Regions from separate parts of the Lysinibacillus irui genome, predicted to be linked through region 3. Evidence: riboswitches for the same ligand, from Rfam matches in the RefSeq annotation. Region 3 holds a riboswitch; each other region holds the start of a gene.

Region 1 (10,154 bases), 2.2 Mb from region 3:
GCAGCTACTGATGTAGGTAAGAAACCAAAAATAGCAGCAATGCTAGAAGCAACTGGCTCTGTATACGTTAATCCTTCACCATGCCAAATTAACCCCATACCATTGGCAAGTAATGTTGATACCATTAATCCCCCAATGAAAATTAATACAAGACCGTTTTTCCATCCTCTCTTTAGACGCACTAGCTTTTCCACATAGCGTCGGTAGAATGCCCACACTACTGCGATTAAAATCATTAAAACCACAAGCTCTTGGAAGAATGTAAAGACACCATAGAATATGCCTAATGGCAGATGTGATCCTGGTGCTAACCCCTTCCAGATTAAATCAATAGCACCTAGCTGTACCATTAAAAACCCATAGAAAAACATAACGTGAATTAATCCACTTTTCGGATCCTTTAATAGCTTATTTTGACCAAATACATTGACCATAATATAGCGAAGTCGTTCCTTAACACTTTCATCAAACTCAACCTTTTTCCCCAATTGCACATATTTATAGCGTGTTTTTAACAGATAGAAGAACAATCCTACTGCATAAAGCACAACCACGACTGTTAAGACAATGTTAGCAATTAATAATGGACTCATGGTTGGTCCCCCCTTTAGTTTGTCGTCATTTTCTCTCTTTGTGGAAAATTTGCTAGTTCATACGGAAATGTACGTCACTTTATCATTATATTCCTATTCTAATAAATGAGTGAGCATTCAGTCAACATAAAACGGAAATATTTCTGATAATTTTATATTCTTACATTTTACAAGAAAAAAAGCCACCCTGAATTTTTTTCAAAGTAGCATTTTTTACTTTCCTAATCAATTACAACTAGAGATTCACTGATACAACATTAAATTACATTTTATTTTTTAAAGACATTGCCGCTACGAATATATTCTACATCTGCTACATTTAATCGAGCATTCACAACACGTGCAGCAGCAAATAAGTAATCTGATAATCGATTTAAATATTTTTGAACAACCTTTGGCACATCCTCAACTTCCTTCATAAGCGTTACCATTTCACGCTCTGCTCGACGTGCAACTGTACGAGCAATGTGTAAAGTAGCAGCTGCTGGTGCACCTCCTGGCAATATAAAGCGTTGTAACGGTGGTGCTTCATCGGATAATGCATCAATACGTGCTTCAAGCACCTCAATTGGTTGTTCTGTTAATTTATAGTGGCGCTCTTTCATCACATTGGCTAAATCTCCACCTGCATCGAATAGTTCATGCTGAATTGTTTCTAGGTCTGTCAAAATATCCTTGAAAAGCGCTTGATCTAATTCACTAACAGCCTTACCAATAAAGGAGTTTAATTCATCAATCGCCCCATATGTTTCAACACGCAAACTATCTTTATCAACGCGACCTCCAATAAGACTTGTTTTCCCTGTATCACCTGTTTTCGTGTAAAGCTTCATTTCTCTCATCTCCTAAAATGAATTTTTATAATTTCTGATTGCCTGAACCGTTGTCTCATAAACACCTTTAGCAATCATTTTACCAACCTCTGTAATTGGACCACCATACAGCATTTCTTCCCCTTTTTGCGTCGCTGCAATTAAAAGACTGTCTGTAGCAGTTCCTGTAGCAATGGTTCCACTACGCTCGTCACGTATATTTTCTGAATGTAAAGCTTTCGTTTTTGCCTCAGTAGCTGTCATCATTGCCTGAAAAAATGCTTCCTCTGATAAACAGCCATTGATAATGACCCATGTATTAATAGTACCAATATATGGATCATCCTGTCTTTCATGTACACGTGACACATCAACCGCATTCCCTACACCAGCTGTTACAGCTACTATCATACTGCCAAAAGGAGCAGAAAATTCATTCATTGCTACTAGAGATGTTGGTACTGCTGTTAACATAACAACCGTATTTGTAGGCGAAAATTTACCCTTACGCAAAAACTCGTTGACTTCTCTCTTCACATCACTAATGACATAATCACTAGGTACAGAGCGATTTAATAAGCAGTTATGCCAGCCGATACCAGGATTATGAACAGCAGAGGATACTGTTTTTAAAGGAATCTCTGTCTTGAGTTGAATATAATGTTCTGTTATGGTGAAATGTTCCTTTTTGATGACAGCCCGCTCCTGAAAATCGGTAGCTGAGGGCATCATTGTAATTTGTGGTTTTGGTAATTCAGGATGGGCATAGGTAGTCACTCGAGCTTGATAAACTTCTTCGATTTGGGAAGCAACTAATACTTCATGTGGTTCACCAAGTGCTCTCATTTGTCCGCCTTCCATAAGCAATAATTCATCACAATAAAGAGAGGCTAAATTCATATCGTGTAGGACCATCACTACCGTTAAACCACACTCCACAGCTTCCTGCCGAACCAAATCTAAAATTTGACGTTGGTGTGCAATATCAAGATGATTCGTTGGTTCATCCAGCAGTAAAATTTCAGCTGTTTGAGCTAATGCTTGTGCAACAAAAACTCTTTGCTGTTCACCGCCAGATAAAAATTCCATGGCAGTATGCTCATAACGCTTCACGCCTGTTTGTAGCATAGCATGTTGTACAGCCTGTTCGTCCTGTTCAGACCAACTCGAGAAAAAACCTGTTTGATGCGGGTAGCGCCCAAGTGAAACGGCCTCTCTCACACTGTTTGAAAAAGCATTTGCATGAAGCTGAGGTAGTACAGCCATCTTTTTCGCCAAAGCACGAGCATTATAGGAAAGGATATTTTTCCCATCTATAGTAATTGTTCCATCAATAGCTGGTAGTATACCACTCATTACCTTTAATAATGTGGATTTCCCACTACCATTCGGTCCTAGAATACCTAGAATTTTCCCCTTCTCAACAGTGAAGCTTATATCCTTGACGATTGCTACGTCTTCATAGCCACCTGATAGATGTTCGACCACAATCATGCCCGTACCCCCTTGCTTCTTCGTTGCTTATAAAATATGTAGGAGAAAACAGGTGCTCCGATAAATGCTGTAATCACACCAATTGGTAGCTCTCTGGGCAAGATAATTGTTCGTGCTACTAAATCGCAAATAATCAGTAATGTGGCGCCATTTAAAAATGATAATGGCAATAAATGGCGATGATCAGAACCCCAAATCATTCTTGTCATATGCGGCACAACTAAGCCTACAAAACCAATTGTCCCAGAAACCGCTACAGCCGCTCCCGTTAACATGGACCCACCTGCTAAAATCAAATGCTTACTCCGCTTTACATTAACCCCAAGATGTTTCGCTCTCTCTTCACCATATAATAAAACATTTAGCTCTCTTCTTTGTGTCCATAGCATAAGTGAGCCAATCAAAACAAACGGGATAATCATTTGGACATATGGCCATCCACGCATTGATACAGATCCAAGTAACCAACCAACGACTTGGCGTAGCTCTTCACCAGATAAAGCAATCATTAAAGAAATGAGTGAACCTAAAAATGAACTAAAAATAACACCTGTTAATATCAATGTCTCCATTTTTAATGAACGGTCTACCATTCTAGCAAAACTCATCACAACTACCATCGTGATAATAGCGCCAATCATACTAAAAATGGGTAATGCATATAAACCTACAATAGGTATAGATAGGCTAAAAAAGATCGTCATTACAGCACCAACCGAAGCACCAGATGAAACACCTAGTGTATATGGATCTGCTAATGGATTTTTTAGCAAACCTTGAAAGGCAGCTCCTGCAATAGCAAGAGAAGCCCCTACTAGTCCCGCTAACAATACACGTGGCAAGCGGATTTTCCAAAAGATATTGGCGGCTGTTTCATCAACCGCCTGATTCCACAATACTTCAAATGGAATATGCACTGAGCCTATTGCTACGCCACACCAGATGCTAATAAGAAGAAGCGTGCCTGTTACTAAATAGGCTACTGCTATTTTTTTCACTTAAATACCTCTGGATAGATCGCTTTTGCTAATTCTTCAAGACCTTCTCCTAAACGAGGACCTTGACGACTTGTTGTGTTTTCATCTACTTGTACAATTGCTTTATTTTTCACAGCATTAATTGTATCGAAGCCAGCACGCTGTGGTATTTTAGTTAAAATATCTGGTACATAGTGATATGTCACCACGATGACATCTGGATTTTTAGCGATAATCTGTTCTGCATCAATTTTATACCAATCATCAGCATCTGCCGCTACATTTTCTGCATGGATCATTTCAAGCATCGCGTTCATAAACGTACCATTCCCAGCTGTATAGATATCTGGCTCATCAGATGCTTCTACTAGCACTTTCTTTGGTTCAACATCTTTTACTTTGGCCAGCACTTCTTCTACCTTCGCCTTCATGTTGGCAATAACTTCTTCAGCCTCTGGCAATTTCCCTGTAGCTCGACCAAGCTGCTCAATCGTCGTGTATGTCTCATTAAAATCTTGTGCATTATTGACGACAAATACTTTTACACCCGCTGACTCAAGCTGTTCAATCGCTGCTTCTGAAAGAGACATGCTAGATTCATGTGAAAAAACGATATCTGGGTTGAGGGCAATAATTTTTTCAATATTGTATTCCATACCGCCAACCTTTTCCTTTTCAGCTACCTCTGGTGGATAATCATCGTTGTCTGTAACCCCTACTATTTCATCTTTTAAACCAAGGCTAAATAATATTTCAGTATTACTTGGAATAAGTGAAACAATTTTCTCTGGAGGAGCTTCTAGTGTTATATCCTTGCCAATGGCATCTGTTATGGTCATTGGGAAAGTTGCTTCGTCCACCTGTGATGTCTCTTGCTGTGTTTGCGGTTCATTAGACGACTTGTCGTTTTTCTCCTCTTGGCCACAGGCAGCTAGCAACCCTAGTGTTAAAAATGCTGATAATCCTATCTTCCAAAATTTCTTCATGTGAATCCTCCTTCGTTGATCTGTGCTTTATTTGGGCAGAAATTCTCCTACACAAATAAGACCCCTAATCTACGAATGATGAGGGGTTAACATTGCACCAAAGAACTGATACAAAATCCACCACCCTATCCTCGTAGGCTGTTATGTCTATACTATAAAGGCAGGTCTCCTGGCTTATGCTTATTACGTCTTTTCAAGCCTTCCCGAATATCATCAGTGGCATCTTTTGAAAAAACTCACATTTACAGTGGCGGGACCGCATCGGAATTACACCGTTTTCCCTTTTCACTTTACTTAAGTAAAGAACCTTTATACTATTCAGTTGATTTTATTATACATGAAAACGAAAAAAAGTCGCCCCTATTCAAGACGACTTCTAGCTTCTATACAATATCAGAAAAATATTGTACGGTTTTCATCTGATCTCCAATTTGTCGCAATGACCATGCCTGTTCTAAATAAACGTCCGCAAGCTTTTCATACTTTCCACCAAATTTTTGCGCCCATTCAACTGCTACGACACTTTCATATAACAGCGCCATTTTCTTTGCAACATCTTTTGCTTCAAATGTTTTCGTGGCATCATCTAAAGCACTAAAAATTTGTAAGATCCCAGCTAGTTTCACCAATTGCTCTCTCACAATTTGCACCAAAGCGCTATCTGTTAATTTTTCTAACCGTTCTTCCATCTCATTGACAAAAAGCTCATGTGCCTGAAACTTATCCACTAACCGAATAAGCTCTAACGCCAGAATATTAGCCGTGCCCTCCCATACCGTCAACACTTGAGCATCTCTCAGTAAGCGCGGTGTCACAAAGTCCTCAATATAACCATTGCCACCATGTAATTCAATTGCTTCACTAGCATAATGAACCGCTTGCTCTGCCGTTTCCTTTTTCATAATGGCAATATATAAACGATTCATAATAACATCTTGTTGTGTTCCATGCCCATTCGTTACTTTATCGTATAATTGAATAAGATCAAAAACGGTCGCTACTTCTACATGTAGCTTAGCTGCAAATTTCCCTAATGTATCTTGAATCATTGGGTATTGTGTTAAAGGCTTGCCAAATGCATATCGATTTGTCACATAATGCTTCGCCTCTAAGAAACCTCGACGCATAATCCCAATCGATGCTACGGCATTGCAAATTCTTGAGAGATTCAGTGCCTCCAGCATATAATAAATCCCCTTACTTTGTTCACCTACAACATAAGCAAGTGCACCATCAAATTCAACCTCACCAGATGGAACTGCCCGAACACCCAACTTATCTTTTAGTCGTCGAATACGTAGATGATTTGCCGTTCCGTCTTCTTTACGCCAAGGAACAGCAAATAAGGTTAATCCTTTAGAGCCTGCTTGTGCACCTTCTAGACGTGCCAACACCATTGCTACCCCACACATACCGGCATTGGAAGCGAAGTATTTTTCACCATAGAGGCGAAATTCATTGCCTTCCCTTCTCGCTTCCACAACATTCGCCCCTACATCTGAGCCCCCTTGACGTTCAGTTAAAAATGTTGCTCCTTCATATAACTCTGTATCACCTGTTGCACAAACATGTGGTAAGAAACGCTGTTTAACCTCGTCATCAGCATAATGATCTAATAGATAGGCAGTAGCCATTGTTAATGTCACAGGACAATAAAAACCTGGCTCTGCATGGGACAGCAAATAGCCTTGCGCAAAGCTATAGACATAATTTCCTTTGCGCCCTAGCTGCGGAATATCCTTGTGCACGTAGCCAACAATGCCTGTATTATATGTCTCCTCAATTGTTTTTTTGTAGCCATCATTGACCCAAACCTCTGATATCTCTTCACCATAAGCATCATACCTTTGAAGGCGAGGCTCCCCCTGTCGATCTGTATGTTTCGCTCTTGCATCAATATCACCTGCACATAGCTCCCCGAAATCCGCTAGCTCTTGCTTTGCGTAGGATAAAAACTCTTGATCTAACATCATTTCTATCACTTTTTGGAGCGTCTCATCATCTGTAAAAAAATTCGTCGGCCGCGTTTTCTCCTGTTGTAAAACTTTCATACTATCTCACCTCTTGTCCCTTCAAGGATTGTTTTAAAATTTTGCCTGAAGCATTTCGTGGTAGCGCTTTCACTTTTTCAAAAATGCGTGGAATTTTATACTTCGCAAGATGGTCCTCTAAATATTCTTTTAAAGCATTTTCATTAATTTCTTGATTAGCAGAATAAACCGCCTTCACCGTTTCTCCCCATTGCGGATGTGGTACACCAATAACTGCCACTTCAAATATGCCCTCATAGCCTAATAGGCAATCTTCTATTTCTTTCGGATAAATATTGACACCGCCCGAAATAATCACATCTTTTTTCCGATCAACAATCCAAATAAAGCCGTCCTCATCCATTCGAGCTAAGTCCCCTGTTTTCAACCAACCATTTATAAAGGCCGCATTAGTCGCTACCTCATTCTTGTAGTAGCCAAGCATATTCCCCTCACCTAGTAATACAATTTCCCCTACTTCACCAACACTTACATCTTCTCCATTATCATTGACAATTTTTAATTCTGTACCAAGCGGGGCCCGCTGACCAATACTACCTGCCTTTGTTTCATGTTCCTTCCCAAACAATAATGAGCCACTTGGTCCCGCCTCCGTTAAGCCATACACACAAGTTAAATTACTTGTTCGAAATGCTTGTTGAATGAAACGAACCTCTTGCTGGGATAAGGGTGCACCACCATAGACCCACCACTTCATTGAAGACAAATCAGCTGATTTCAATCTTGGCATCTGCGCTGTTAATAGATAAGCAACAGGTGCACCAAAGAAATGCGTTGTTTTTTCCTGTTCAATTGAATCAATAAATAGATCAGGAGTAAAAGTTGGTGTTAACACATTTGTCGAACCTACTAATACGCCTGCCATTAAAAATAAATGCAATGGTGCCGAGTGTGTTAATGGCATCATGAGCAAAATCCGACTCTCAGGCTTAACTTCCATTTCAACCGCTATCATTTGTGCCACTGTTAATATATTACGATAGCTAAATAACACACCCTTTGGTTTACCTGTTGTACCTGAAGTATACAAAATAGTCGAAGCGTCATCTTCATGAAGCTGACAATCTATCAGTTGTGTACTAGCATCTTGTATCATCGTTTCATAATGAAGCCAGCCTGCTTTTTCTGAGCCTGTTTTAATTTTTATTGGGACAATAGCTAGATGCTCGACTGCAGTAAAAATGGCCTCATGAACGACAATGGCTTTCGCTTCGGCATGCTGCGCCACATATTCGACCTCCTGCAATGTAAATTTCGCATTAACTGGAACAACAATAGCTCCGATACGCTGAATGGCAAAATAACTCACAACAAACTCTAAAGTGTTCGGCATAAAGATTAAAATCTTATCACCCTGCTTTACTCCTTGCTCCAGCAAGGCATGACTAAATCGCGTCACTTGCTCATCTAAATCAAGGTAATTCACTCTTCTGCCATGACAAATAACGGCTTCTTTTTTTGGATACTTACGGGCATTACGTGCTAACAAATTGGAACTATTCATCGTGCATCTCTCCCTTTAAAGTCGCTAATTTTTCATTAAACATGCTATGCATTTGTTGTAACTCCTGCTTCATTTGTGTAAGCTCGGCTATTTTGTGATCTATCTCTTGAATTTTTTGTTCTCCGTATTCAACGGTTCGCTCCAATTGCTGAATACCCGAACGATCAAAATCAAACAGTAAAACCATTTCCTTAATTTCTTCTAACGAAAAGCCGTAACGCTTTCCTCTGAATATAAGCTTGAGCTTCGCCAATTCTTTCCTTGAAAAGGTTCGTTGATTGGTAGATGAACGATGGGGACAAAGAAGACCAAGTTCCTCATAATAACGAATAGTACGTGTTGACACATTAAACTGCTTTGCTACCTCCTGAATTGTTATCAAAGCCATCCCCCCCTCTCCTAATTGGCAACAGTATACCATTGACGTTAACGTAAAGTTCAACAAAATTTTCGAAATTTCCAGAAAAATTAAGAGTGAAGCAGATAATCTAGTGTTCTCTTCATTCAGTTGTAGGTTTATCAGACATTTTCAGTGCTCTATCCACCACTTTTGGAGCTTTATCCATCATTTTCATTGCTCTATCCGTCACTTTTAGAAATCTATCGCTCACTTTTCGCTTTTTATCCATCAAAAAAGCCCCTAACACATTTCATGTTAGGAGCTTAAAAAGGATTACATTTTTTCTGGTGCAGATACGCCGATTAAACGCAGTGCGTTGGCAATTGTTGTGCGTACAGCTGTAATTAATGCTAAACGAGCCTCTGTTAATTCTTTGTTTGAAGCATCTAATACTTTTTCTGCATTATAGAAACTATGGAATGCAGCTGCTGTTTCTTGAATATAGTTTGCGATACGGTGAGGTGTACGGTGTTTCGCTGCTTCAGCAACCACTCTCGGGAAATCGCCGATTTTTTTCAGTAAATCAATTTCTTTTTCTGCTGTTAACAGATTCAAATGTTCTGTTGTGGCAGCAAAACCTTGCTCATTTGCTGAACGTAAAATAGACGAAATACGTGCATGTGCATATTGTGCATAGTACACTGGGTTTTCATTAGATTGTGATACAGCAAGATCAAGATCAAAGTCCATATGAGAATCGCCAGCTGTTTTCACGAAGAAGTAACGAACTGCGTCAAGGCCTACCTCTTCAACAAGCTCACGCATCGTTACTGCGTTCCCTGTACGTTTAGACATCTTGAATTTTTCTCCGTTTTTATAAAGCTGAACCATTTGAATCACTTCAACTTCTAATGTATCGCGATCATAGCCAAGTGCTTGAATCGCTGCTTTCATACGTGGAATATACCCGTGGTGGTCAGCTCCCCAAATATTGATTAACTTATCGAAGCCACGAACAATTTTATCCTCATGGTAAGCAATATCTGGCGTTAAATATGTGAAAGACCCATCATTTTTAATTAACACACGGTCTTTATCATCCCCAAATGTTGTAGAGCGGAACCAAGTGGCACCATCCTCTTCAAACACATGGCCATTTGCTTTTAATTTATCTAAAGCTACTTCAATTTTACCGTTTTCATATAGAGATGTTTCTGAATACCAAACATCAAAGTTCACGCGGAAGTTTGCTAAGTCTGTTTTTAATTTATCTAATTCCAACGCCAAACCGTGCTGGCGGAAGAATGCAAAACGCTCTTCATCTGATTTTGCAAGAATAGCATCCCCATGCTCTTTCACAAGCTTGCCAGCGATATCAATAATATCTTGGCCATGGT
Region 2 (10,154 bases), 820 kb from region 3:
GACAAACAAGCGCGACTCTTACGCGATACATGTGGTCGTTTATATCAGGCTTTATTCATTGAAGCCGAGCAAGTTGTACGTATTTGGTACGGACTTGCCGAACAGCTGAAGTAAGGTAGACATACTACAGAAAAGAGGAAATGGAATGGATCGACAAAGATTAAGGAATTGGATATTGACGGCAATGGTTGCTGCCATTTGTGCAGTAGGGGCAGTCATTAAGGTGCCGGCATTTATTTCGACTGCTGCACTCGACTCGGCTCCTGCCTTTTTGGGCGTAGTCTTTTTATCCCCATTTTTAGCAGGGCTTGCTGGATTTATCGGTCATTTTATTACAGCGTTGACTGCTGGATTTCCATTAGGACCACTACATCTTATCATCGCGGTCGAAATGTTCATCGTCGTATGGATCTTTGGTGTGATGCATAGAAAAGGTCTACATGTTTGGAAATGGCCAGTTGCACTCGTATTGAATGGCATTGTGGCACCATTACCGTTTTATTTTTTAATTAGCCCTGCCTTTTTCTGGGGTGCATTAGGTAGCATTCTTATGGCAACTGTTATTAACCTAGTCATTGTTGCAGTAGTGATGCCTGTTTTATCAAAGGTCTTTTTGCGTAAGGAAGGTCGCGTTCAATGAGAAATGCTATGAAAGTGGGCACGTTCATTGTGACAATGGATAATGCGGCAGCCATTGGGGAAAAGCCACAAGATGTAGTGTCAGCATCTGACCAACTAACAGCTTACATGACAGCACGTGTGACATTTTTAGAGCAGCTTGCGGCACAGGCATTACCTTGCCAAGTTTTACTCGCTAATTTCTCTGGTGATACGGCATGGACACGTTATGAAAGAGGTATTCAACAGGTGTTTGAGGAAACTGGTATAGCCTGTCCTGCAATCGCAGGAAGTACGGAATCGAATATGCCCACGCTACAGTCAGGTGTAGCCATTACGATGCTTGGGGAAATACAACAACGTCAACCATTTGACCATGAACAGCTCAGCTGGTACACTTATGGCTTGCCGCTTGTAGGGGAAGAAGTGTTAGCGCATCCAGAAGACGTTGCACAGCTTCAGCCCATTTTTCAGGCATGGCAGGCGGATATCGTGCAGCAAGTTTGGCCAGTCGGGTCAAAGGGGCTACAAGGCGAATTAGCGCGTCTTTTTGGACAGCAACAAGTTGAAAGTTCGCTTGATCTGACCAAATCAGCAGGTCCTTGTTCGGTCATTTTGCTTGGCATCGATCCTAAAAAAGAGCAGCAGGCACAAAATTTTTTCCAAAGAAATTTTGAAAAACTACGCAAAACTGCACCGTATTAGGGCTTGTTTCGAGCAAAAGGGCTGCCTTAAAAATCGCAAGGTACGAAACACCTATTGCAACACGAAACACAATATGTTAGATTTGTTTAGGAGTTAAAACACAATATATAGTATTTGGACAAGCGGTACCAATATGGTTTAAAAGGGAATTCGGAACAAGAGTCATCTTAAGCCGAAGCTGTCCCCGCAACTGTAAGTGCTGACAAATAATCAAGAGACCACTGTTGAAAAAACGGGAAGGTGATTATTTGGAGGAAGCATGAGCCAGGAGACCTGCCGAGATGTTCAAGACAGCAACACATTCTTCGGGGATTGAGAAGTGGAGGCGAGAGATTTGTTCACTTCTTTGTGTGCACGTCCTTCATTTCCATTTCCGATTTTACAGCGATCACGTAACCGATAGATGTTGCGTGATCGCTTTTTGTGTTGCTTGGAGAAAGAAAGGGAGAGAATGTGTACATGACAATTCAAATCGAACAGCAACTAGCTAAGTTAAAAAATAGTTACACGGAGGATGAGCTTGAAAGCTTTGTAAGGTTATCGGATCGTTGGCTACGAAAAAACGACAATGCCACATTTGAAGCATGGGCGGATGCGATGATTTTACAAACACTTAGCCTAATTGATGAGGAAGAGCCCTATTGGACATTTGTGGCTGCACACATTTATTTAGAAAAATTATACGATCAATTTGCAACGCGACGTGGCGTTTCACCAAAGGATGTTTATCAAAAATTTCCAGCTCATCTTGCACAATACACTGAAGCGGGCTTATATCATGAAAGCTTAACAACAAAATATAGTGAGCAGGAGCTTCAACAATTAGCCAGCTATTTAGAACCTAGTCGTGACGAGCTATTCACGTATATTGGCTTGAAGACATTAATGGATCGTTATGTTGTACGTGATTATACAAAAACACCTGTAGAGCTCCCACAAGAGCGTTGGATGGTCATTGCCATGACATTAATGCAGGATGAAACAGAAGATCGTCTAGAAAAAGTGCGAGAAGCTTACTGGGCGATGAGTAATTTATATATGACTGTTGCAACACCGACACTATCAAATGCTGGTAAGACACATGGTCAGCTTTCAAGTTGCTTCATCGATACAGTGGATGACAGCCTACAAAGCATTTACGATACGAATACGGATGTCGCAACATTGTCTAAATATGGTGGTGGTATAGGCGTTTACATGGGCAAAATTCGTAGCCGTGGCTCGTCCATTAAAGGCTTCAAAGGTGCATCAAGTGGTGTGCTACCGTGGATTAAGCAGCTCAATAATACGGCTGTCTCTGTCGATCAGCTAGGGCAACGTCAAGGAGCCATCGCGGTTTATCTTGATGTTTGGCATAAGGACGTCTTTACGTTTTTAGATTTACGCTTAAACAATGGTGATGAACGACTACGTGCCCATGATATTTTCACAGGGCTATGTTTACCAGATCTATTTATGGAAACAGTAGAAGCCCGTGGAGAATGGCACCTATTTGATCCACATGAAGTACGTGAAGTGATGGGCTTCTCTTTAGAGGATTTCTACGATGAAACAAAGGGCAATGGCTCCTTCCGCACGAAATATGCAGCATGTATTGCTAATCCGTTATTAAGCCGTGAAGTAGTACCAGCCATCGATATTATGAAGCGTATTATGCGCTCACAACTCGAAACTGGCGTTCCATTCATGTTTTACCGAGATGAAGTGAACCGCATGAATCCGAATAAGCATGAAGGAATGATTTATAGTTCGAATTTGTGTACAGAAATATTCCAGAATATGTCAGCAACGGAGTTTGAATCCATTACATTAGAAGACGATGTTATCGTGACTCGTCGCAAGCCTGGAGATTTTGTGGTTTGTAACTTGTCCTCTATTAATCTAGGAAGAGCCGTGCCTGCTAATGTCTTAGAGCGGTTAATTCCGATTCAGGTACGTATGCTTGATAATGTTATTGCGTTAAATACTATCCCTGTGAAACAAGCAGAGCGTACGAACCTACGCTACCGTGGTATTGGACTTGGCACATTTGGCTGGCATCATTTATTAGCCTTAAAGGAAATTCAGTGGGAATCAGATGAAGCTGTAGAATTTGCGGACAAGCTTTATGAGGACATCGCCTACCTAACAATTCGTGCCTCTAACGCTTTAGCAAGCGAAAAAGGAGCGTATCCATTATTCGAGGGCTCTGATTGGCAAACAGGTGCCTATTTTGAAAAGCGCGGCTATGATAGCGACAAATGGAATGCTTTACGTGAGGCAGTGGCGAAAGAGGGAATGCGAAATGGCTATGTTATGGCAGTAGCCCCTAACTCATCGACATCGATTCTAGCAGGAAGTACGGCGTCAATTGATCCGATTTTCCAAAAGAGCTACTCAGAAGAGAAGAAGGATTACAAAATTCCTGTAACGGTACCAGATTTATCACCCGTAACGACTTGGTACTATAAATCAGCTTATTTCATCGATCAAAATTGGACAATCAAACAAAATGCAGCCCGTGCTCGCCACATTGACCAAGGCATTTCACTAAATTTATATGTTCAAAATACGATTAAAGCAAAGGATTTACTGGCACTGCATATGAATGCTTGGGCAAGTGGTGTGAAAACGACCTATTATGTACGCTCCACATCAGTAGAATTATTAGAATGTGAGTCTTGTGCAAGCTAGGAGGAAAAAACAATGACAACGATTACGAAACGACAAATTATGGATAAGGAAGCACCTAACCGTTCTACAGGTATCGTTAATGGGCGCTCCTCCAATATTTTAAACTGGGATGATGTCCGCTTTAGCTGGGCGTACCCTAAATATAAAAAAATGCTAGGAAACTTCTGGACACCATTTGAAATTAATATGAGCAATGATGTTAAGCATTTCCCTGAGCTGACGAAAGATGAACAAGAATCATTTTTAAAAATTATCGGTTTATTAGCGCTATTAGATAGTGTGCAAACTGATTTTGCAGGCAAGGTAGCCGATTATTTAACAGATTCTAGTTTAAATGCGTTAATGATTATCTTAGCGCAGCAAGAGGTTATTCATAATCATTCCTATTCGTATGTGCTTTCCAGTATCGTCAACAAGGATGAGCAGGATCGTACCTTTGATTTTTGGCGTACAGAGCCCGTTCTAGAACGACGCAATGATTTTGTTATAAAAGGCTACCAGGCTTTCTCAGAGGAGCCGACTGTCGAAAATATGCTTGAGGCCATTATTTATGATGTCATTTTAGAGGGTTTATTCTTCTATTCGGGCTTTGCCTTCTTCTATCATTTAGCACGCAATCAAAAAATGGTCGCTACGTCTACAATGATCAATTATATTAATCGTGACGAGCAGCTCCATGTCGATTTATTTGTGAAAATTTATCAAGAATTATTAGAGGAATATCCAGAATACGATACACCTGAACGTCAGGCTCGTGTTCAGGAAATCTTCCGCGAAGCCGTTCAACTAGAAATCGATTGGGCCAATGAAGTCATCGGCGATAAAATTGAAGGCCTTGATGTTGAGGACGTCCATGATTATGTCCACTTCTATGCCAATGTTCGCTGTAATCAGCTTGGCGTAGACCGTCCATTCGAGGGCTACCGCAAAAATCCATTAAAATGGATTAAAGCCTATGAAGATGTAGACCTTGGCAAAACCGACTTCTTCGAGCAACGCTCCCGCCAATATGTCAAAGTCAACGTCGAAGATAACGGCTTTGATGATTTGTAATCATCGTGTCACACCACCCCCATGCCCACTTGCATGGGGGTGTTTTACTTGGGTGGAATCGCTACGAGGTTGAGAAGTGTTCGCTCGATATTGGTTGATTGGCTCGGTGGAAGGGGAGCCTTCTCTTTGAAGGAAGCAGCTTACATGATAGGTGGGGACTCCGCTCGAAAGTGTGAAGCAACCGCTCAAAGGAACGGTGAATCCGCTCGAAAATAGTGTGAACCCGCTCGAAAGAGAGAGCAACCCGCTCAAAGGAAGGGTAAACCCGCTCGAAAGAGAGAGGAAGCCGCTCAAAGAAAGGGTGAATCCGCTCATAAGTGAGAAGCAACCGCTCAAAGGAAGGGTAACCCCGCTCAAAATGTGAAGCAACCGCTCATAAAAAGGTTGTCCCCGCTCGAAAATGAGAGGAAACCGCTCAAAGGAAGGATGAACCCGCTCATAAGAGAGAAGAAACCGCTCAAAGGAAGGGTAACCCCGCTCAAAATGTGAAGCAACCGCTCATAAAAGGGTTGTCCCCGCTCGAAAATGAGAGGAAACCGCTCAAAGAAAGGATGAACCCGCTCGAAAGAGAGAGGAAACCGCTCAAAGGAAGGGTAACCCCGCTCAAAAAAGGGTTGTCCCCGCTCGAAAATGGGAGGAAGCCGCTCAAAGGAAGGATGAACCCGCTCATAAGTGAGAGGAAACCGCTCAAAGGAAGGGTAAACCCGCTCGAAAGTGAGAGGCCCCCGCTCAAAGAAAGGGTAACCCCGCTCATAAGTGAGAAGCAACCGCTCAAAGGAAGGGTAAACCCGCTCGAAAGTGAAAGGCCCCCGCTCAAAGAAAGGGTGACTCCGCTCATAAGTGAGAAGCAACCGCTCAAAGGAAGGGTGAACCCGCTCGAAAGTGTGAAGCAACCGCTCATAAAAGGGTTGTCCCCGCTCCAAAGTAGTGTAAACCCGCTCAAAAATGTGAAACAGCCGCTCAAAGAAAGGATGAATCCGCTCAAAGCGAGAGAACCCCGCTCATCAAAGGCTTGGCTCCGCCCGAAAGTGAATGGCCCCAGCTCAAAAGTCAGAACCCACTCATCCATTTCGACGAGGCCAGAATATTACGTGACTCGAAAAATTATTGCCAAATGGGAATGATTTTCAGTTATAATGAGGAACGAATGGGATTTAAAAAGAACGGAGACGAAGGTATGCAGGCAGTTAAACAGTTAGGGCAGTATTTGGGGCCCTATAAATTTTTCACGTTGGTTGCACCTCTTTTGATGGTGTTGGAGGTGACGATGGATTTAATTCAGCCGACCATTATGCAGCATATGATTGATACGGGGATTGTCCAAGGTGATCATCAGTATGTATTGAATATGTTTGTGTTAATGCTCGGCAGTGCAGTATTTGGGCTTGTTGGTGGGGTTGGTTGCTCCTACTATAGCTCGAAGGCGGCTATTCATTTTGCGTCGGATGTTCGGCAGGCTCTGTATGAGAAGATGATGACGTATTCGGCTAAGGAGCGAGATGCGTTTACGACAGGGAAGCTTATCACTATTTTAACGAGTGATGTGGAAAGTATGCAGCGGGCGTTTATGATGACGCTGCGTATTTTTGTGCGAGGGCCGCTGTTGTTTATTGGGGCAGTCATTATTGTGTTTGTAACAGCGCGGGAGCTTTTTTCCATCCTCCTTATTATTGTGCCATTGCTGATTATCGCCATGTATTTTTTCACAAAGTATTCGGGCGGGCTATATCGTCGTGTGCAGGAGGCTATTGATGCGGTCAATACAAAGCTGCAGGAAAATTTGGCTGGTATCCGGGTGGTCAAAGCCTTTCGCCGTGAGACGCAACAGGTGGCGCAGTTTGGTGATTTAAATCATACGCTAACGAAACGATTTATTACCGCTGAGCAAATTGTTGGGGTACTGGTGCCCTTTACGATGTTCGTTGTCAATCTGGGAATCGTTGCAGCGCTTTGGCTTGGCGCAATCAAGGTAGAAGCAGGTACTGTACAAGTTGGGGTTATTCTCGCTTTTATTAACTATTTAACGATTATTTTAAATGGGCTGATGTCCTCAAGTATGGTACTCATGCAAATTGCGCGAGCATTGCCATCTGGAGAACGGATTGTCGATGTGTTAAACAAAGACATTGCTGTTAAGGAAGCACAACAGCCTCTGACAGACCCCATTAAAGGAGCGATTGACTTTGATCATGTAAGCTATCGTTACTATGAGACAGCAGAGGATGTCCTTAAAAACATTTCGTTTTCTGTTAAGCCGGGGCAAACGGTAGGAATTATTGGGAAAACAGGTAGTGGTAAATCAACACTGGTAAAGCTGTTGCCTCGCTTGTTTGATCCAACAGCTGGGGAAATTCGCTTAGATGGTAAACCACTAAAAGCCTACTCCTTATCAACGCTACGAGAGCATATTGGCTTTACCTCACAAAAAGCCCTGCTGTTTTCAGGTGCGATTGAGAAAAATATACGACTCGGCAAGGACGATGCGACTACGGAGGAGATTCAACAGGCCTTAGAGGCGGCGTGTGCCAGTGAGTTTGTGGAGCGTCTTGATCAAGGCTTAGCCCATGAATTGTCACAGGGGGCTACGAATTTATCAGGGGGGCAAAAGCAGCGCCTTGCTTTAAGTCGTGCGTTCATTCGCAAGCCTGCCATTTTAGTGCTTGATGATACAACCTCTGCGCTCGATAGTGCTTCAGAGCAACATGTTCAGCAGGCAATTGCCACACAGTATCAAGATACAACGACGATCATTGTGGCTTCGAAAATTGCCTCTATTCAGCAAGCAGATGTCATTTTGGTTCTAGAGGATGGCGGCATTGTTGGGCAAGGAACCCATCAGCAACTACTACAATCAAATACACATTATCAAGCAATTTACGCGTCACAGCAAAAGGCTGGTGAACAAGGATGAGTCAAAGTCAACCAAAGCAAATGACTTTTGGACGTGGTCCACGCATGGGAGCGCCAGCTGAGAAAGCAAAAAATCAAAAAGCAACACTAGCACGAGTATGGCACTATGTAAAACAGCAAAAATTAGGGCTGTTTTTATCAATCTTCTTTGTCATGGCTTCTACATTTTTAAGTCTTGCAGGACCTTACATGATTGGCCATATTATTGATGACTATATTATAAAAAAGGATATTGATGGAACGATTCGTCTTGGCATCGTGTTGGCTGTCATATTTACGATTGCGTCTATTCTGACATGGCTACAAACGTATGTCATGATTCAAGTGGCCATGAAAACCATTCGGACATTACGTCTGGACCTATTTCAAAAGCTTCAAACGCTGACATTACGATTTTTTGATCAACGTGCGCTTGGCGACTTAATGAGCCGTGTCACAAATGATATTGATAATTTAAACACGGCACTGGCTCAAAGTGTCACACAAATCGTATCATCCATCTTAACGGTGATTGGTGTGAGTATCGCTATGTTCACATTAAGCTGGCAATTAGCGATCGTGACATTAATTATTATTCCGCTAATTGTTTTCACGACCAAGCAGATTATTAAACGCAGTAGTAAAAACTATGCAGCACGTCAGCGAGATCTTGGTAAGCTCAACGGCTATATCGAGGAAATGATTACAGGAGCAGAGGTGCTCACGCTTTTTGGTAAGGAGCAGCAAACAATTGACACCTTCCATCAGCAAAATGAAAACCTACGAAACTCAGCCCAGCGAGCAGAAATTACCTCGGGCTTACTTGGACCTATTAATAACTTTATGAATAATTTAGGCTTAGCTGTCGTCATTGGAACAGGAGCCTTCTTAGCTGTAAAAGGTGTTGTGACGGTTGGCATCATTGCAGCGTTTGTTACTTATACAAGGCAATTTTTCCGTCCGCTGAATCAGTTATCCAATCTATTAAATACTTTTCAATCTGCCATTGCTGGAGCAGAGCGTGTCTTTGAGATTATGGATGAACCATCAGAAGTAAGTGATGTACCAAATGCTATCGAGGCGTCGTCGTTAAAAGGAGATGTTGTTTTCAAGCAAGTGTCATTTAGCTACGTGCCAGATAAGCCTGTTCTAAAAAACATTCACTTCCATGCGAAGGCAGGGGAGACGATCGCGCTTGTTGGTCCAACAGGCTCTGGAAAAACAACGATTATCAACTTACTGACACGTTTTTATGACGTGGATCAAGGTGAAATTCTGATTGATGGGCACAATATCGAGCACTATCAAATGGCGGGCATTCGTCAAAGAGTCGGTGTCGTCTTACAGGACACATATTTGTTCTCCGGCACCATCCGAGAAAACATTCGCTTTGGGAAGCTCGATGCGACAGATGAAGAAGTCGTCGAAGCGGCGAAAATCGCCAATGCCCATCATTTTATTAAATATTTACCAGCACAGTACGATACTCCAGTCCAGGCAGGCGGTGCTAATTTAAGTCAGGGACAACGACAGTTAATTGCGATCGCTCGGGCTATTTTAGAAAATGCTGATATTTTAATTTTGGATGAAGCGACATCGAGTGTGGATACACAAACGGAGGTCGATATTCAAAAGGGCTTACAGCATTTAATGCGGGGTCGCACAAGCTTTGTTATAGCGCACCGTTTAAAAACAATCGAGAATGCGGATCAAATACTTGTAATTCAGCAGGGTGAAATTGTCGAGCAAGGCAGTCACCATGAGCTCATGCAACAACAGGGGATTTATCGTCATCTACAGCAAAAGCTATTGTTAGAGCAGGTAGAATAGGGAATAATAGAGATATTCTTTCTGAAAGCGAGGGATTAGGATGTACGAATTAAAGACGAAAGAAACGGATGCAAGTGTCATTGAATTTATCGAGAGTGTAGACCACCCGAAAAAGCGGGAGGATGCCTTTCGACTATTAGATATTTTTACAGAGGTCACAGGCTACGATGCTAAAATGTGGGGACCGAGTATTATCGGGTTTGGTCATTATCACTACAAATATCAAACAGGCCATGAAGGCGATGCACCACTTGTTGGATACTCTCCTCGCAAAGCAAAAATTAGTCTATATTTTGCTCCAGGTGATTCTGAGCGAGAGCAGCTATTGCAGCAATTTGGTAAGCATACAACGGGAAAAGCCTGTGTTTATATTAATAAACTTGCTG
Region 3 (10,154 bases):
TCCCGTGTCCACCAATACCATTATCTTTTGCTGCGGCGATAATTCCCGCCACATGTGTTCCATGGTCGCCTGGATAAGTAGCATTTGCAGGTGCTGCTGCATTATAGGGTGGGAGTACTTGAGATTTGAGATCGGGGTGTTTAAAATCGACACCAGAATCAATGACAGCAACTTTTACATCATGATCGCCAGCTAATTGGAGTGCTTGATCCATTTGCAGTAGACTTAAATGATACATCTCTTGTTTTTTTGGATCTATGTCTTTAGTGAAAGAATGATATACATAGCTAGGGGATACACTTTTAATCCCGTTTTGCTTTAAGTAGTATGAAACGGCCTTTTCGATTGTTACCCCTTTGTTCAGTTGAACTACATCGTAACCTAAAGAAGGAATAGAGCGGATGACTTTAGAGCCAATTTTTTTATGTACATTTTTATCAAGACCTGAATGCTTGATAACAATTGTATCCTTGCTCATCCATTTTTCTTCATTCTTTTCTATTTGTTTCGAACTGTTTGCCAGCACATTTTTTGCTGTATGTTGTGGTGTCTCAGCAAAGGCAGAAGCGGTAGGAACCATTAGTGCAGCGGATGCTACAACTGCGACAGATTTGTTAAACCAACTTTTCAATTGTTATCTCTCCTTGGGGTTGTAAATTTAGTCTCGACTATACATATACGAATAAAGATTAGTAAAGTTTCGTAATTGAGGAAAATTTTTCTCTAGCAATCAATTTGGTCAATTAATTTTTCTATATCTTTTTTAGAGCGAGGCATACGGATGCTTTCCTGCACTAATTTCTTTTTTTGGAATGCTAAGACCATTTCTAAAACCCATGGTCGTTCTAGATGAGCTTGTGTTAGCAAATCTTCATCATAAAACAAGGTGATAGGATCGCCATTATAAATAATTGATCCACCCTCCATAACAATAATTTGATCCGCCCATTCATAAGCAAGAGAGAGATCATGAGTAGCTAGTAAAATCGTTCTTTTACCGTCTGCTAATTTAGCTAAAGTTTGTAAAACTTTTGAAGAATAATAATTATCAAGACCAGCTGTTGGTTCATCTAACAGGAGGACAGAGGGCTCCATCGCTAACACACCTGCCATTGCCACACGTTTTTTTTGACCTACACTTAAAAAATGAATCGGTTTTTCGAGTAAATTTCCCACTTCTGTCTGTGCAACAGCCCATGCTATTTTTTCTTCAACTTTTGCAGTAGACCAACCAAGGTTCAGTGGTCCAAATGCGATATCTTGCTTGACAGTGCCTGAAAAAAGTTGATGATCCGCATCTTGAAAAACGATGCCGACTTGCTGGCGAAGTGCCTTTAATGCCTTTCGATTGTATTGAAGCTTATTTCCTTCAAATAATATCGTTCCAGCAGTTGGCTTCAAGATGCCGTTCAGATGCTGAAATAAAGTCGATTTTCCAGCACCATTATGACCTAGGATGGCGATTTTTTTTCCTTTAGGTATGTGTAAGGTAATGTCTGTCAGAGCCTTCGTTCCATCAGCATAGGCATAGGACAGCTGATTTAGTTCAAAATAACAGTTTTTCATGAGAAGTATCCTCCATATACGATGAGCACTAGAAAAATAACGGCCATGCCTAGCCAGTTTTTCTTGCTATAAGAGCTCGTCTCTTGCCAATAAACGCTTTCACCGCCCCGTGACTGCATGGCATTGTTGAGCTCTCGACTACGCTGAAACATTTCAACAAATAGTGCCGCAATAAGCATAGATATAGAGCGTAGCCACTGCATAGGTGAATGGTAGCCAAGCCTGGCCTGCTGGGCTAGATGAATTTTTTGCATGCTCCCTAAAAAAATAAAGATAAAATGATAGGTTAATTCTACTAGCTCGACTAGGAGTGAGGGAAGTCGCCATTGTCGTAGCACAAAACAAATTCCTTGTACGGATGTGGTCAAAATTAAAAAATATAAACAGCTAATACTGCCAAGAACGATAAAGAACAAGTGTTGCGCAGTTAGGACACTTGCTTTCCCGATGAATATTGTCCAAGCCATCCACGTGAAAGACCAAACATGCGCAGGTAAGACAGTGGTTGAAGGTGTAATAGCTAGTAAAATGGATACGAGACTCGTCAGCAAGAAAAAAGCTGGTAGTAATAGTAATTTAATATAGTATTTAAGCGGGATTTTCGCACCTATAATGATAAAAGCACTCATTACAAAAAATGTAATGAGTGAAAGACGTTCATCTTTCATGATAAGCGTTACTAGAAGTAGTCCAAGTGAAAAGATCATTTTTTCAAGTGGATGAACGAACGCTAGCTTATTGAGGTAGGCATATTTATCAATGAGCAACATGTTGGTTAACCTTCTTTATGTTTGCCGCGCATATAGCCAATGAAGTAGCCAATAAAACCAGCACCAATAGCGGCTTGTAGGACGAATAATAAGCTTTCGATTTCACCACTTGGCGGCTCCCATAAGCTGTCGAACCACGGTTCATATTCTGCATCGATTTCTCCAATAGCAGCTTCTGCTTCTCCATCAGCACCACCAAATTCTGCTCCTTTTTGGATGAACAGTGGGATGATGGCTAACAGCACTACAATCACTAATAGCAATACATTACGTTTCATTTTAATGTGCCTCCTTTGTAGAGAAAACACGTAAAGTTTTTAATTCGCTGACATTGTATTTTTTCAAGAAATTCATCACAATGACTGTTAAAATTCCTTCACTAACGGCTAACGGAATTTGAGTTAAGGCAAAAATTCCTGCGAACTTTGTAAAGGATGCCATAAAACCTCCAACCTCTGAAGGGAAGGCTAGTGCTAGTTGGACAGAAGTCACAATATATGTACCTAAGTCACCAAGCATAGCGGCAAAGAAAACGGCAAGTGAAAATGACAACCCTATTTGTTGAGCCCCTTTAAAAACAAAGTAAGCAATAAACGGACCGACAATAGCCATAGAAAAGGCATTGGCTCCTAAAGTAGTGATACCACCATGCGCTAATAGTAATGATTGGAATAATAACACAATCGTCCCAATGACACTCATTGCTAAAGGTCCAAATAAAACTGTTCCAAGTCCAACGCCAGTTGGGTGGGAGCAGCTCCCGGTAACAGAGGGGATCTTTAAGGCCGATAGCACAAAAGCAAAGGCTCCTGAAAGCCCTAAGAGCATTTTTGTTTCAGGGTTTTCTTCCATTGTTTTTCGAATGGAACGCAATCCTAGAATAATAAAGGGAGTCGTGATGACCCACCAAAAAATGGCCCATTCAATGGGTAAAAAGCCTTCCATGATATGCATAGCAAAGGCTCGGTTTGGCACGATTAACAAGGCCAATAAAAAATAACTAAGTTTCCACCATGAAAATGTCAAAAGCTTTCCTCCTAACGATTAGTTTTTTAAGAATGTAGCGTGCGTAAAATAAAAAAGCACTTCTCCGCTGCTGGAAAAGTGCATAGCTAAAAAAAGCAAATCATTCTCATCTGCTAAGCCGCACACCTATCCTCGTAGGTTGAAACGATCACCTTTTTTTCGGCAGGTCTCCTGGCTCTAGTTCAACACTTTATAGGTCTTCCCATCATTGGACAGTGACATTATCTATAAAGCTCCCTATTACAGTGGCGGGACCGCGCCGGATTCAAACCGGCTTCCCTTTTAAGTAAAATGGCAAGCATTTTACACCGAAAAAACATAAAGTTGTGAGATTTCACGACAAAGTGTAACATAAATTTCCATAATTGTGCTAGATTTTTTTATATAAAAATTTTTAATTGCATATCCATATAGAAAATTTAGATAGAAGTAAGGAGAACTTAGTTTTTTAAAGAATAAGATTCGAGCAAAATTGATAAATTTGTCATAAATTTTTAAAGAAATATTGAAATTTTAAAATAATAAGATATGATAGAGACAGTTTTCTAAACAATTGAAGAAGATAATAAATTTCATATAAAACGTCAATAAGTGCTCGAATAGCTCGAGATAATAGGGAAATTGGTGAAAATCCAATACAGCCCCCGCTACTGTAATAGCTGATGAATTCGCAGGTACCACTGGTGAAAACTTGGGAAGGTGCGATAGTAAAATGAAGCTTAAGTCAGGAAACCTGCTTATTTGATTGTGCATGCAAACTTTTCGGAGGGAGAAGTTGAAGCGAGAGCGAGTACCTGTATTTTATTCTATTCGTTTTTATTTGGCTTCTACAAAACCTTTACTCTTCGTTAAGAGTGAGGGTTTTTTCTTTTTCCAGAAAGCAAATGAGGGGAGACAGAAGATGACAACATGGAATTTAGAGGGGATGAAAACACATCTCTTTATTTGCAATGGCAGTAGCTGCATGAGAAAGGATGCTGAGGAAATTACCTTAGCCATTCGAGATGAAATACAGCGACAAGCACTCGATCAGGAAATACATACGACAAGAACGCGCTGTAATGGACGATGCAAGGATGCTTGTGTAGTCATCGCCTATCCACAAGGAAATTGGTATCGAGTGCCATCAACAGAGCATGCAAGAATACTCGTACAAGATTTACATCATGAAACATTATACAACGAACATGTCTTTACACTTCGGGAAGGTACATTACAGCGTACAGCACAAACGACAGCCATTAAAGGGATCGAAAAGGTGAAAGAGGGGTAACAGCATGGCGCAAAAAGGGAAAATTTTCGTAGTGGGCTTTGGACCTGGAGATTTTAAGCATATTACGACACGAGCAGTAGAAGCTTTACAACAAAGTGATATGATCATAGGCTATAAAACCTATGTAGAGCTTATTCAAGATTTAGTCAGTGCAAAGTCTATTGTCAGTACCGGAATGACAGAAGAGGTATCACGTGCTCAAGAGGCTGTTCGTCAAGCAGAAGCAGGCAGCATCGTCTCCGTAATTTCGAGTGGGGATGCGGGCGTATATGGTATGGCGGGATTAGTGTACGAAGTGTTAATCGAATTAGGCTGGACAGAAGCTACAGGCATTGAAGTAGAAATAGTTCCTGGTATTTCAGCAATCAATTCATGTGCTAGTTTACTAGGGGCTCCGATTATGCATGATGCTTGTACCATTAGTCTGAGTGATCACCTAACACCATGGAATTTAATTGCAAAGCGTGTCGAGGCTGCTGCAATGGCTGATTTTGTTATTGCTTTATACAATCCTAAAAGTGGTAGGAGAACAAGACAAATTGTAGAAGCACAACGAATTCTCTTAGAATATCGCTCGCCAGACACACCAGTAGGACTTGTAAAAAGTGCCTATAGAGAACGTCAGGAAGTGACGATGACAACATTAGCAGAAATGCTCGAACATGATATTGGTATGCTGACAACCGTGATTATCGGGAATTCATCGACATTTTTCTATGATAATAAAATGATTACGCCACGTGGCTACCAGCGTAAATATACACTTGGGGAAGAAAAACAGCCATTACGACCACATCAGCGTTTACGTGAAGAAAATGAGCCGTGGGCAATGAACCAAGAGACAGGGACTGCACGTGATGACTTTGCAGCAGACCCTAATGCTGGCCGATTTAATAAACCCAGTGTAGCGGCTACGCCTCGGCCGAAAAAAACAGCGCTTGAAATGGCAACAGCGGCACTCGCCATGGTGAAAGGAACAAGTGCAATTAAGGTCACGCCGCCGAAGCTTGTGCAGCAAAAAATAGAATCTATTTTTGAGCTAGCAGTAAGTCCAGGGGTAGCCAATAAGTTTTTCACACCACAGCAAATGATGACATTAGCAGAGGTGGTTGGAGAAGAGGGTACGATGGAATATACGCCAGACCATCAAATCCACTTAAAAATTCCGACGACAGAGCCTGAACGCATTACAGAGAAATTACAGGAAGTAGGCTTTTTATTAGCGCCTATTGGGGATGTCCTGTCATTGAAGGCTTGTGATTTTTGCTACGGTGAAAAGGCTGATTCCATTCCATATGCGGAAGAAATACAAGAAAAACTAGGCGGCATGTCCTTACCTAAAACATTAAATATTGGCTTCAATGGCTGTGGTATGGCCTGTTATCGAGCTGTATTTGATGATATTGGCATCGTCTATCGTAAAAGTAAATTTGATGTTTTTATTGGAGCAAAGCCAGTCGGTCGTACGGCTCATGCAGCGCAGCCAGTTGTAGAAGGGTTGGAGCCTGAACAGCTACTCCCACTTATTACAGACATTATTGAAGAATATAAAGCAAATGCTCATCCAAATGAACGCTTGTTTAAATACTTTAAACGTGTGAAAAAGATACTGCATTATACGTATCAAGATATGTCTTCCAAAATAAAAGTAGAGCCAGCTCCGTGCGGCGACTAGGTAAGGAGAAAAGAGATGAAAGCAATTTTATTTGTCGGCCATGGGAGCCGTTTAGCAGCAGGGAATGATGAGGTACGTACATTTATCGAGCAAATGAAGCCTCGTATTGATGAACAGTTTTTAGTGGAAACTTGTTTCCTTGAATTTGCTTCACCAAATATTGAAGAGGGTATTACAAACTGCGTGAAGAAGGGCGCGACAGAGGTTCATGTAATACCGATCATATTACTGCATGCTGGTCATTCGAAGCTACATATTCCAGCAGAGATCGAGCATGCGCGTGAGCATTACCCGAATATTACTTTCACGTACGGTCAAACAATTGGAATTCATGAAGAAATCTTTGCGATATTACAAGATCGTCTCGCTGAAATTGGTTTTAATGCGGAACAGGAAGAGCAAGATACAGCGATTTTATTAATTGCACGAGGTGGCAGTGATCCATCTGCAAATGGTGATTTTTATAAAATTACTCGTCTTTTATGGGAGGAGCTACCTGTTAAATACGTGGAAAGCGCTTTTATGGGTGTAACGGATCCTCGTGTCGAAGAAGGGATCGAGCGCTGTGTCAAGCTAGGTGCTAAAAAAATTGTTATGCTTCCTTATTTTTTATTCACAGGGATTTTAATGGAACGTATGAATGATATGTGTAAGAAATTTAATGAGCAATATCCAGCGTGTGATATTCAAATTGCTAACTATTTTGGCTACCACGAACGATTACAAAATGTTTTATTAGAGCGTATTGAGCAAGCAGTTAACGGTACATCAACAGGGATGCAAGATTTAGAAAATTATCGCGCCTATGCGGCGGTTCATGGACATGCCCATCATCACCATCATCACGATCACGATCATGGTCACGACCACCACCACCATCATGATCACGAACATCACGAGCATCATCATGAAGAGGAGCCGGTAAAATGATTTTCATGTTAGCAGGGACGAGTGATGCAAGGGATCTAGCTCTTGCCTTTCAAAGTGCAGGCCATGCTGTAACCGCCACAGTTGTAACAGAATCGGCAGCTTCAAGTCTTGCTGATGTTGGCTTGCCACATTTAATAGGTCGATTGACAGCGGAAGAAATGGCGTCCATTATTTTGGACCAGGGCTATCAATTGGTAGTAGATGCTTCCCACCCCTTTGCAGAGGAAGCCTCGAAAAATGCAATGGCTGCAGCTAAACAGGCGCAAGTACCTTATATCCGTTATGAACGTGCGCATGAGCATTATACGCATCCACTTATTACTGTGGTGAAGGATTATGAGGAGGCAGCCAAGCTAGCAGCAGAAAAACGCGGTGTCATCATGTTGACAACAGGCAGTAAAACACTTGCGACATTTACAAAGGTTTTACAAGGCTTAGAAAATACAAGAGTGATCGCTCGCATGCTACCTAGATTGGACAATATGGAAAAATGTGAGGCACTTGGTGTTGTACAACGTGATATTGTAGCCATTCAAGGTCCATTTTCAAAGGAATTAAATGAAGCCCTTTTTCGTCAATATGGGGTCACTTTGATGATTACCAAAGAAAGCGGTAAAGTCGGTTCGGTTGATGAAAAGCTAGAGGCAGCTCTTGCCTGTAATATTGAAACAATTTTGATAGCAAGACCCAATATTCAATATGGGCAACAATATTCAACATTTGAAGAAGTCTTACAGGCTGTTCAACATACAATTTAGGAGGCATTATCCATGGATTTTAAAACAGATTTCAAACCGTTAACAGTAGACCCAGATAAAATTTACGACTATAGTTTCTCGATTATTGCAGAGGAGATGGGTGAGCATGACTTCTCCGAAGATGAATGGAAGATTGTACGTCGTATTATCCATGCATCGGCTGATTTCGAACTAGGTCGTAGTGTCATTATTACTCCCGGCGCCATTGAAGCGGGTATTAAGTCGATCCTTGCTGGTCGTCATGTCATTGCCGATGTCCAAATGATTGAAAGTGGATCTGGTAAAAAACGTTTCCAAAAGCACGGTGGTGATCTGCATTGCTATATTGCAGATGAGGATGTAGCAGTAGAAGCGAAAAAACAAAATACAACACGTGCCATCATTTCTATGCAAAAGGCTTCTAAGTTGCATGAAGGTGGTATTTATGCAATCGGTAATGCACCAACAGCATTACTGGAATTGATTCGTTTAATTAAGGAAGGCTTAGCAAAACCAGATTTAATTATCGGGATGCCAGTTGGTTTCGTGTCAGCTGCTGAGTCGAAAGAAGAGTTGCTCAAACTGGAAGGTATTCCGTACATTACAAATGTTGGCCGTAAAGGCGGTAGTACAGTGACGGTTGCCGCATTAAACGCCATCTCACTCTTAGCGGATGAGCAGGCGAAAAAATAATGGAGCGGAAGCCCAAAAAGGATCCCAAGGACATGCGTCACGGTTATACGACGGGAGCCTGTGCGACGGCAGTATCAAAGGCAGCATTACTGGCCCTTATTACGAAGGAAGAACAAGAGACAAGTACCATTCATTTACCTATTGGTCGGGATGCAACCTTTACCATTGAAAAATGCACCTTTGAGGAAAATGCAGTGAGCTGTGAAACGATTAAAGATGCTGGCGATGACCCTGATGCCACACATCAGGCACTCATCGTTGGCACAGTAAGCTGGGCAGATACACCAGGCATCCATTTAGATGGAGGAATTGGTGTCGGGCGTGTAACAAAGCCAGGCTTGCCAGTAGCTGTCGGCGAGGCAGCCATTAACCCTGTACCACGTAAAATGATTGTTAGTACTGTCCAAGGTGTTCTGGACGAATTTCACATTACAAGAGGCGTGAATGTGGTGATTTCTGTACCGAAGGGAGAGGAGATTGCTAAAAAGACGTTAAATGGACGACTCGGTATACTTGGGGGCATCTCGATCTTAGGCACAAGGGGAACCGTCGTGCCTTTTTCAAGTTCAGCCTATATGGCAAGTATTGTTCAAGCCATTAGCGTTGCCAAAGAGGCAGGCTGTGAGCATGTCGTGGTAACAACAGGTGGTCGCAGTGAAAAATTTGCGATGAAACAATATCCTCATTTACCAGAAGAGGCCTTTATTGAAATGGGTGATTTTGTCGGCTTTACATTAAAACATTGTAAGCGACTCGGCATCAAACAAGTTTCTCTTGTTGGCATGATGGGAAAATTCTCGAAGGTGGCACAAGGCGTGATGATGGTGCATTCCAAAAGTGCACCCATTGACTTTAATTTTTTAGCGCAACTGGCAGTAGATATAGGAGCAAATGAAGAAACAATAGCACAAGTACGTGAAGCCAACACAGCGTCACAAGTAGGAGAAATAATGATGGACAAGGGCTATGATGCATTTTTCCATCATTTATGTGAGGCTTGCTGCTACTCATCCATCCGTCATATAAAGGGTGGTTTAACGCTTTCTACATCGATCTATTCGATGCAGGGACAATTATTAGGAAGGGCTGATGACATTGCATCGATCGATGAAATTGATTGGGATCGGGGATAACGGATTAGCAAGCTTATACCCTCAATATCTGCAGTTGATTGAAAACTGTGAGGTACTGGTTGGGGGTGAACGTGTCCTTGAATTTTTCCCAGACTTTGCAGGTGAAAAAATCACCATCAAAGGAGGACTTTCAACACTTGTTGAGAGATTGTCAGAAGAAACTAGAAATACAGTCATCCTGGCCTCTGGCGATCCATTATTTTATGGTATTGGGAGCTATCTTGCGAAAAAGCTTGACATAGAGATTTACCCTTATATGAGCTCCCTCCAGCTTGCTTTTGCGAAGATGGGAGAAAGCTGGCAGGATGCTTATGTAACGAGTATTCATGGTCGACCAATGAAAGGCTTGGC

Evidence for each region. A riboswitch is a leader RNA that binds a small molecule or an ion and turns the genes downstream of it on or off. The one in region 3 is predicted to bind cobalamin.
Region 1: it holds a riboswitch for cobalamin, as region 3 does, so the genes downstream of both, OU989_RS02385 (ABC transporter substrate-binding protein) here and OU989_RS13550 (energy-coupling factor ABC transporter permease) in region 3, are expected to answer to the same signal.
Region 2: it holds a riboswitch for cobalamin, as region 3 does, so the genes downstream of both, OU989_RS09100 (ribonucleoside-diphosphate reductase subunit alpha) here and OU989_RS13550 (energy-coupling factor ABC transporter permease) in region 3, are expected to answer to the same signal.

Annotation. Positions count from the first base shown of each region.
Region 1 covers NZ_CP113527.1:482,658-492,811, reverse strand. Annotated here, with positions in the region: gene OU989_RS02405 (heterodisulfide reductase-related iron-sulfur binding cluster) at 1-593, opposite strand, end outside; gene OU989_RS02400 (cob(I)yrinic acid a,c-diamide adenosyltransferase) at 863-1,426, opposite strand; gene OU989_RS02395 (adenosylcobinamide amidohydrolase) at 1,439-2,899, opposite strand; gene OU989_RS02390 (FecCD family ABC transporter permease) at 2,896-3,897, opposite strand; gene OU989_RS02385 (ABC transporter substrate-binding protein) at 3,894-4,862, opposite strand; cobalamin riboswitch at 5,005-5,188, opposite strand; gene OU989_RS02380 (acyl-CoA dehydrogenase family protein) at 5,246-6,913, opposite strand; gene OU989_RS02375 (class I adenylate-forming enzyme family protein) at 6,915-8,417, opposite strand; gene OU989_RS02370 (MerR family transcriptional regulator) at 8,410-8,799, opposite strand; gene OU989_RS02365 (hypothetical protein) at 8,918-9,046, opposite strand; gene argS (arginine--tRNA ligase) at 9,091-10,154, opposite strand, start outside.
Region 2 covers NZ_CP113527.1:1,855,333-1,865,486, forward strand. Annotated here, with positions in the region: gene OU989_RS09085 (bifunctional adenosylcobinamide kinase/adenosylcobinamide-phosphate guanylyltransferase) at 1-114, shown strand, start outside; gene OU989_RS09090 (ECF transporter S component) at 146-640, shown strand; gene OU989_RS09095 (hypothetical protein) at 637-1,323, shown strand; cobalamin riboswitch at 1,430-1,619, shown strand; gene OU989_RS09100 (ribonucleoside-diphosphate reductase subunit alpha) at 1,783-3,996, shown strand; gene OU989_RS09105 (ribonucleotide-diphosphate reductase subunit beta) at 4,009-5,049, shown strand; gene OU989_RS09110 (hypothetical protein) at 5,222-5,413, shown strand; gene OU989_RS09115 (ribosomal eL19 family protein) at 5,535-6,173, shown strand; gene OU989_RS09120 (ABC transporter ATP-binding protein) at 6,227-7,960, shown strand; gene OU989_RS09125 (ABC transporter ATP-binding protein) at 7,957-9,768, shown strand; gene OU989_RS09130 (DUF1801 domain-containing protein) at 9,809-10,154, shown strand, end outside.
Region 3 covers NZ_CP113527.1:2,672,223-2,682,376, reverse strand. Annotated here, with positions in the region: gene OU989_RS13570 (S8 family peptidase) at 1-631, opposite strand, end outside; gene OU989_RS13565 (energy-coupling factor ABC transporter ATP-binding protein) at 724-1,566, opposite strand; gene cbiQ (cobalt ECF transporter T component CbiQ) at 1,563-2,336, opposite strand; gene OU989_RS13555 (energy-coupling factor ABC transporter substrate-binding protein) at 2,342-2,614, opposite strand; gene OU989_RS13550 (energy-coupling factor ABC transporter permease) at 2,616-3,362, opposite strand; cobalamin riboswitch at 3,507-3,690, opposite strand; cobalamin riboswitch at 3,935-4,117, shown strand; gene OU989_RS13545 ((2Fe-2S) ferredoxin domain-containing protein) at 4,264-4,635, shown strand; gene cobJ (precorrin-3B C(17)-methyltransferase) at 4,640-6,310, shown strand; gene OU989_RS13535 (sirohydrochlorin chelatase) at 6,326-7,240, shown strand; gene cobK (precorrin-6A reductase) at 7,237-7,998, shown strand; gene OU989_RS13525 (precorrin-8X methylmutase) at 8,011-8,670, shown strand; gene OU989_RS13520 (cobalt-precorrin-5B (C(1))-methyltransferase) at 8,670-9,803, shown strand; gene cbiE (precorrin-6y C5,15-methyltransferase (decarboxylating) subunit CbiE) at 9,760-10,154, shown strand, end outside.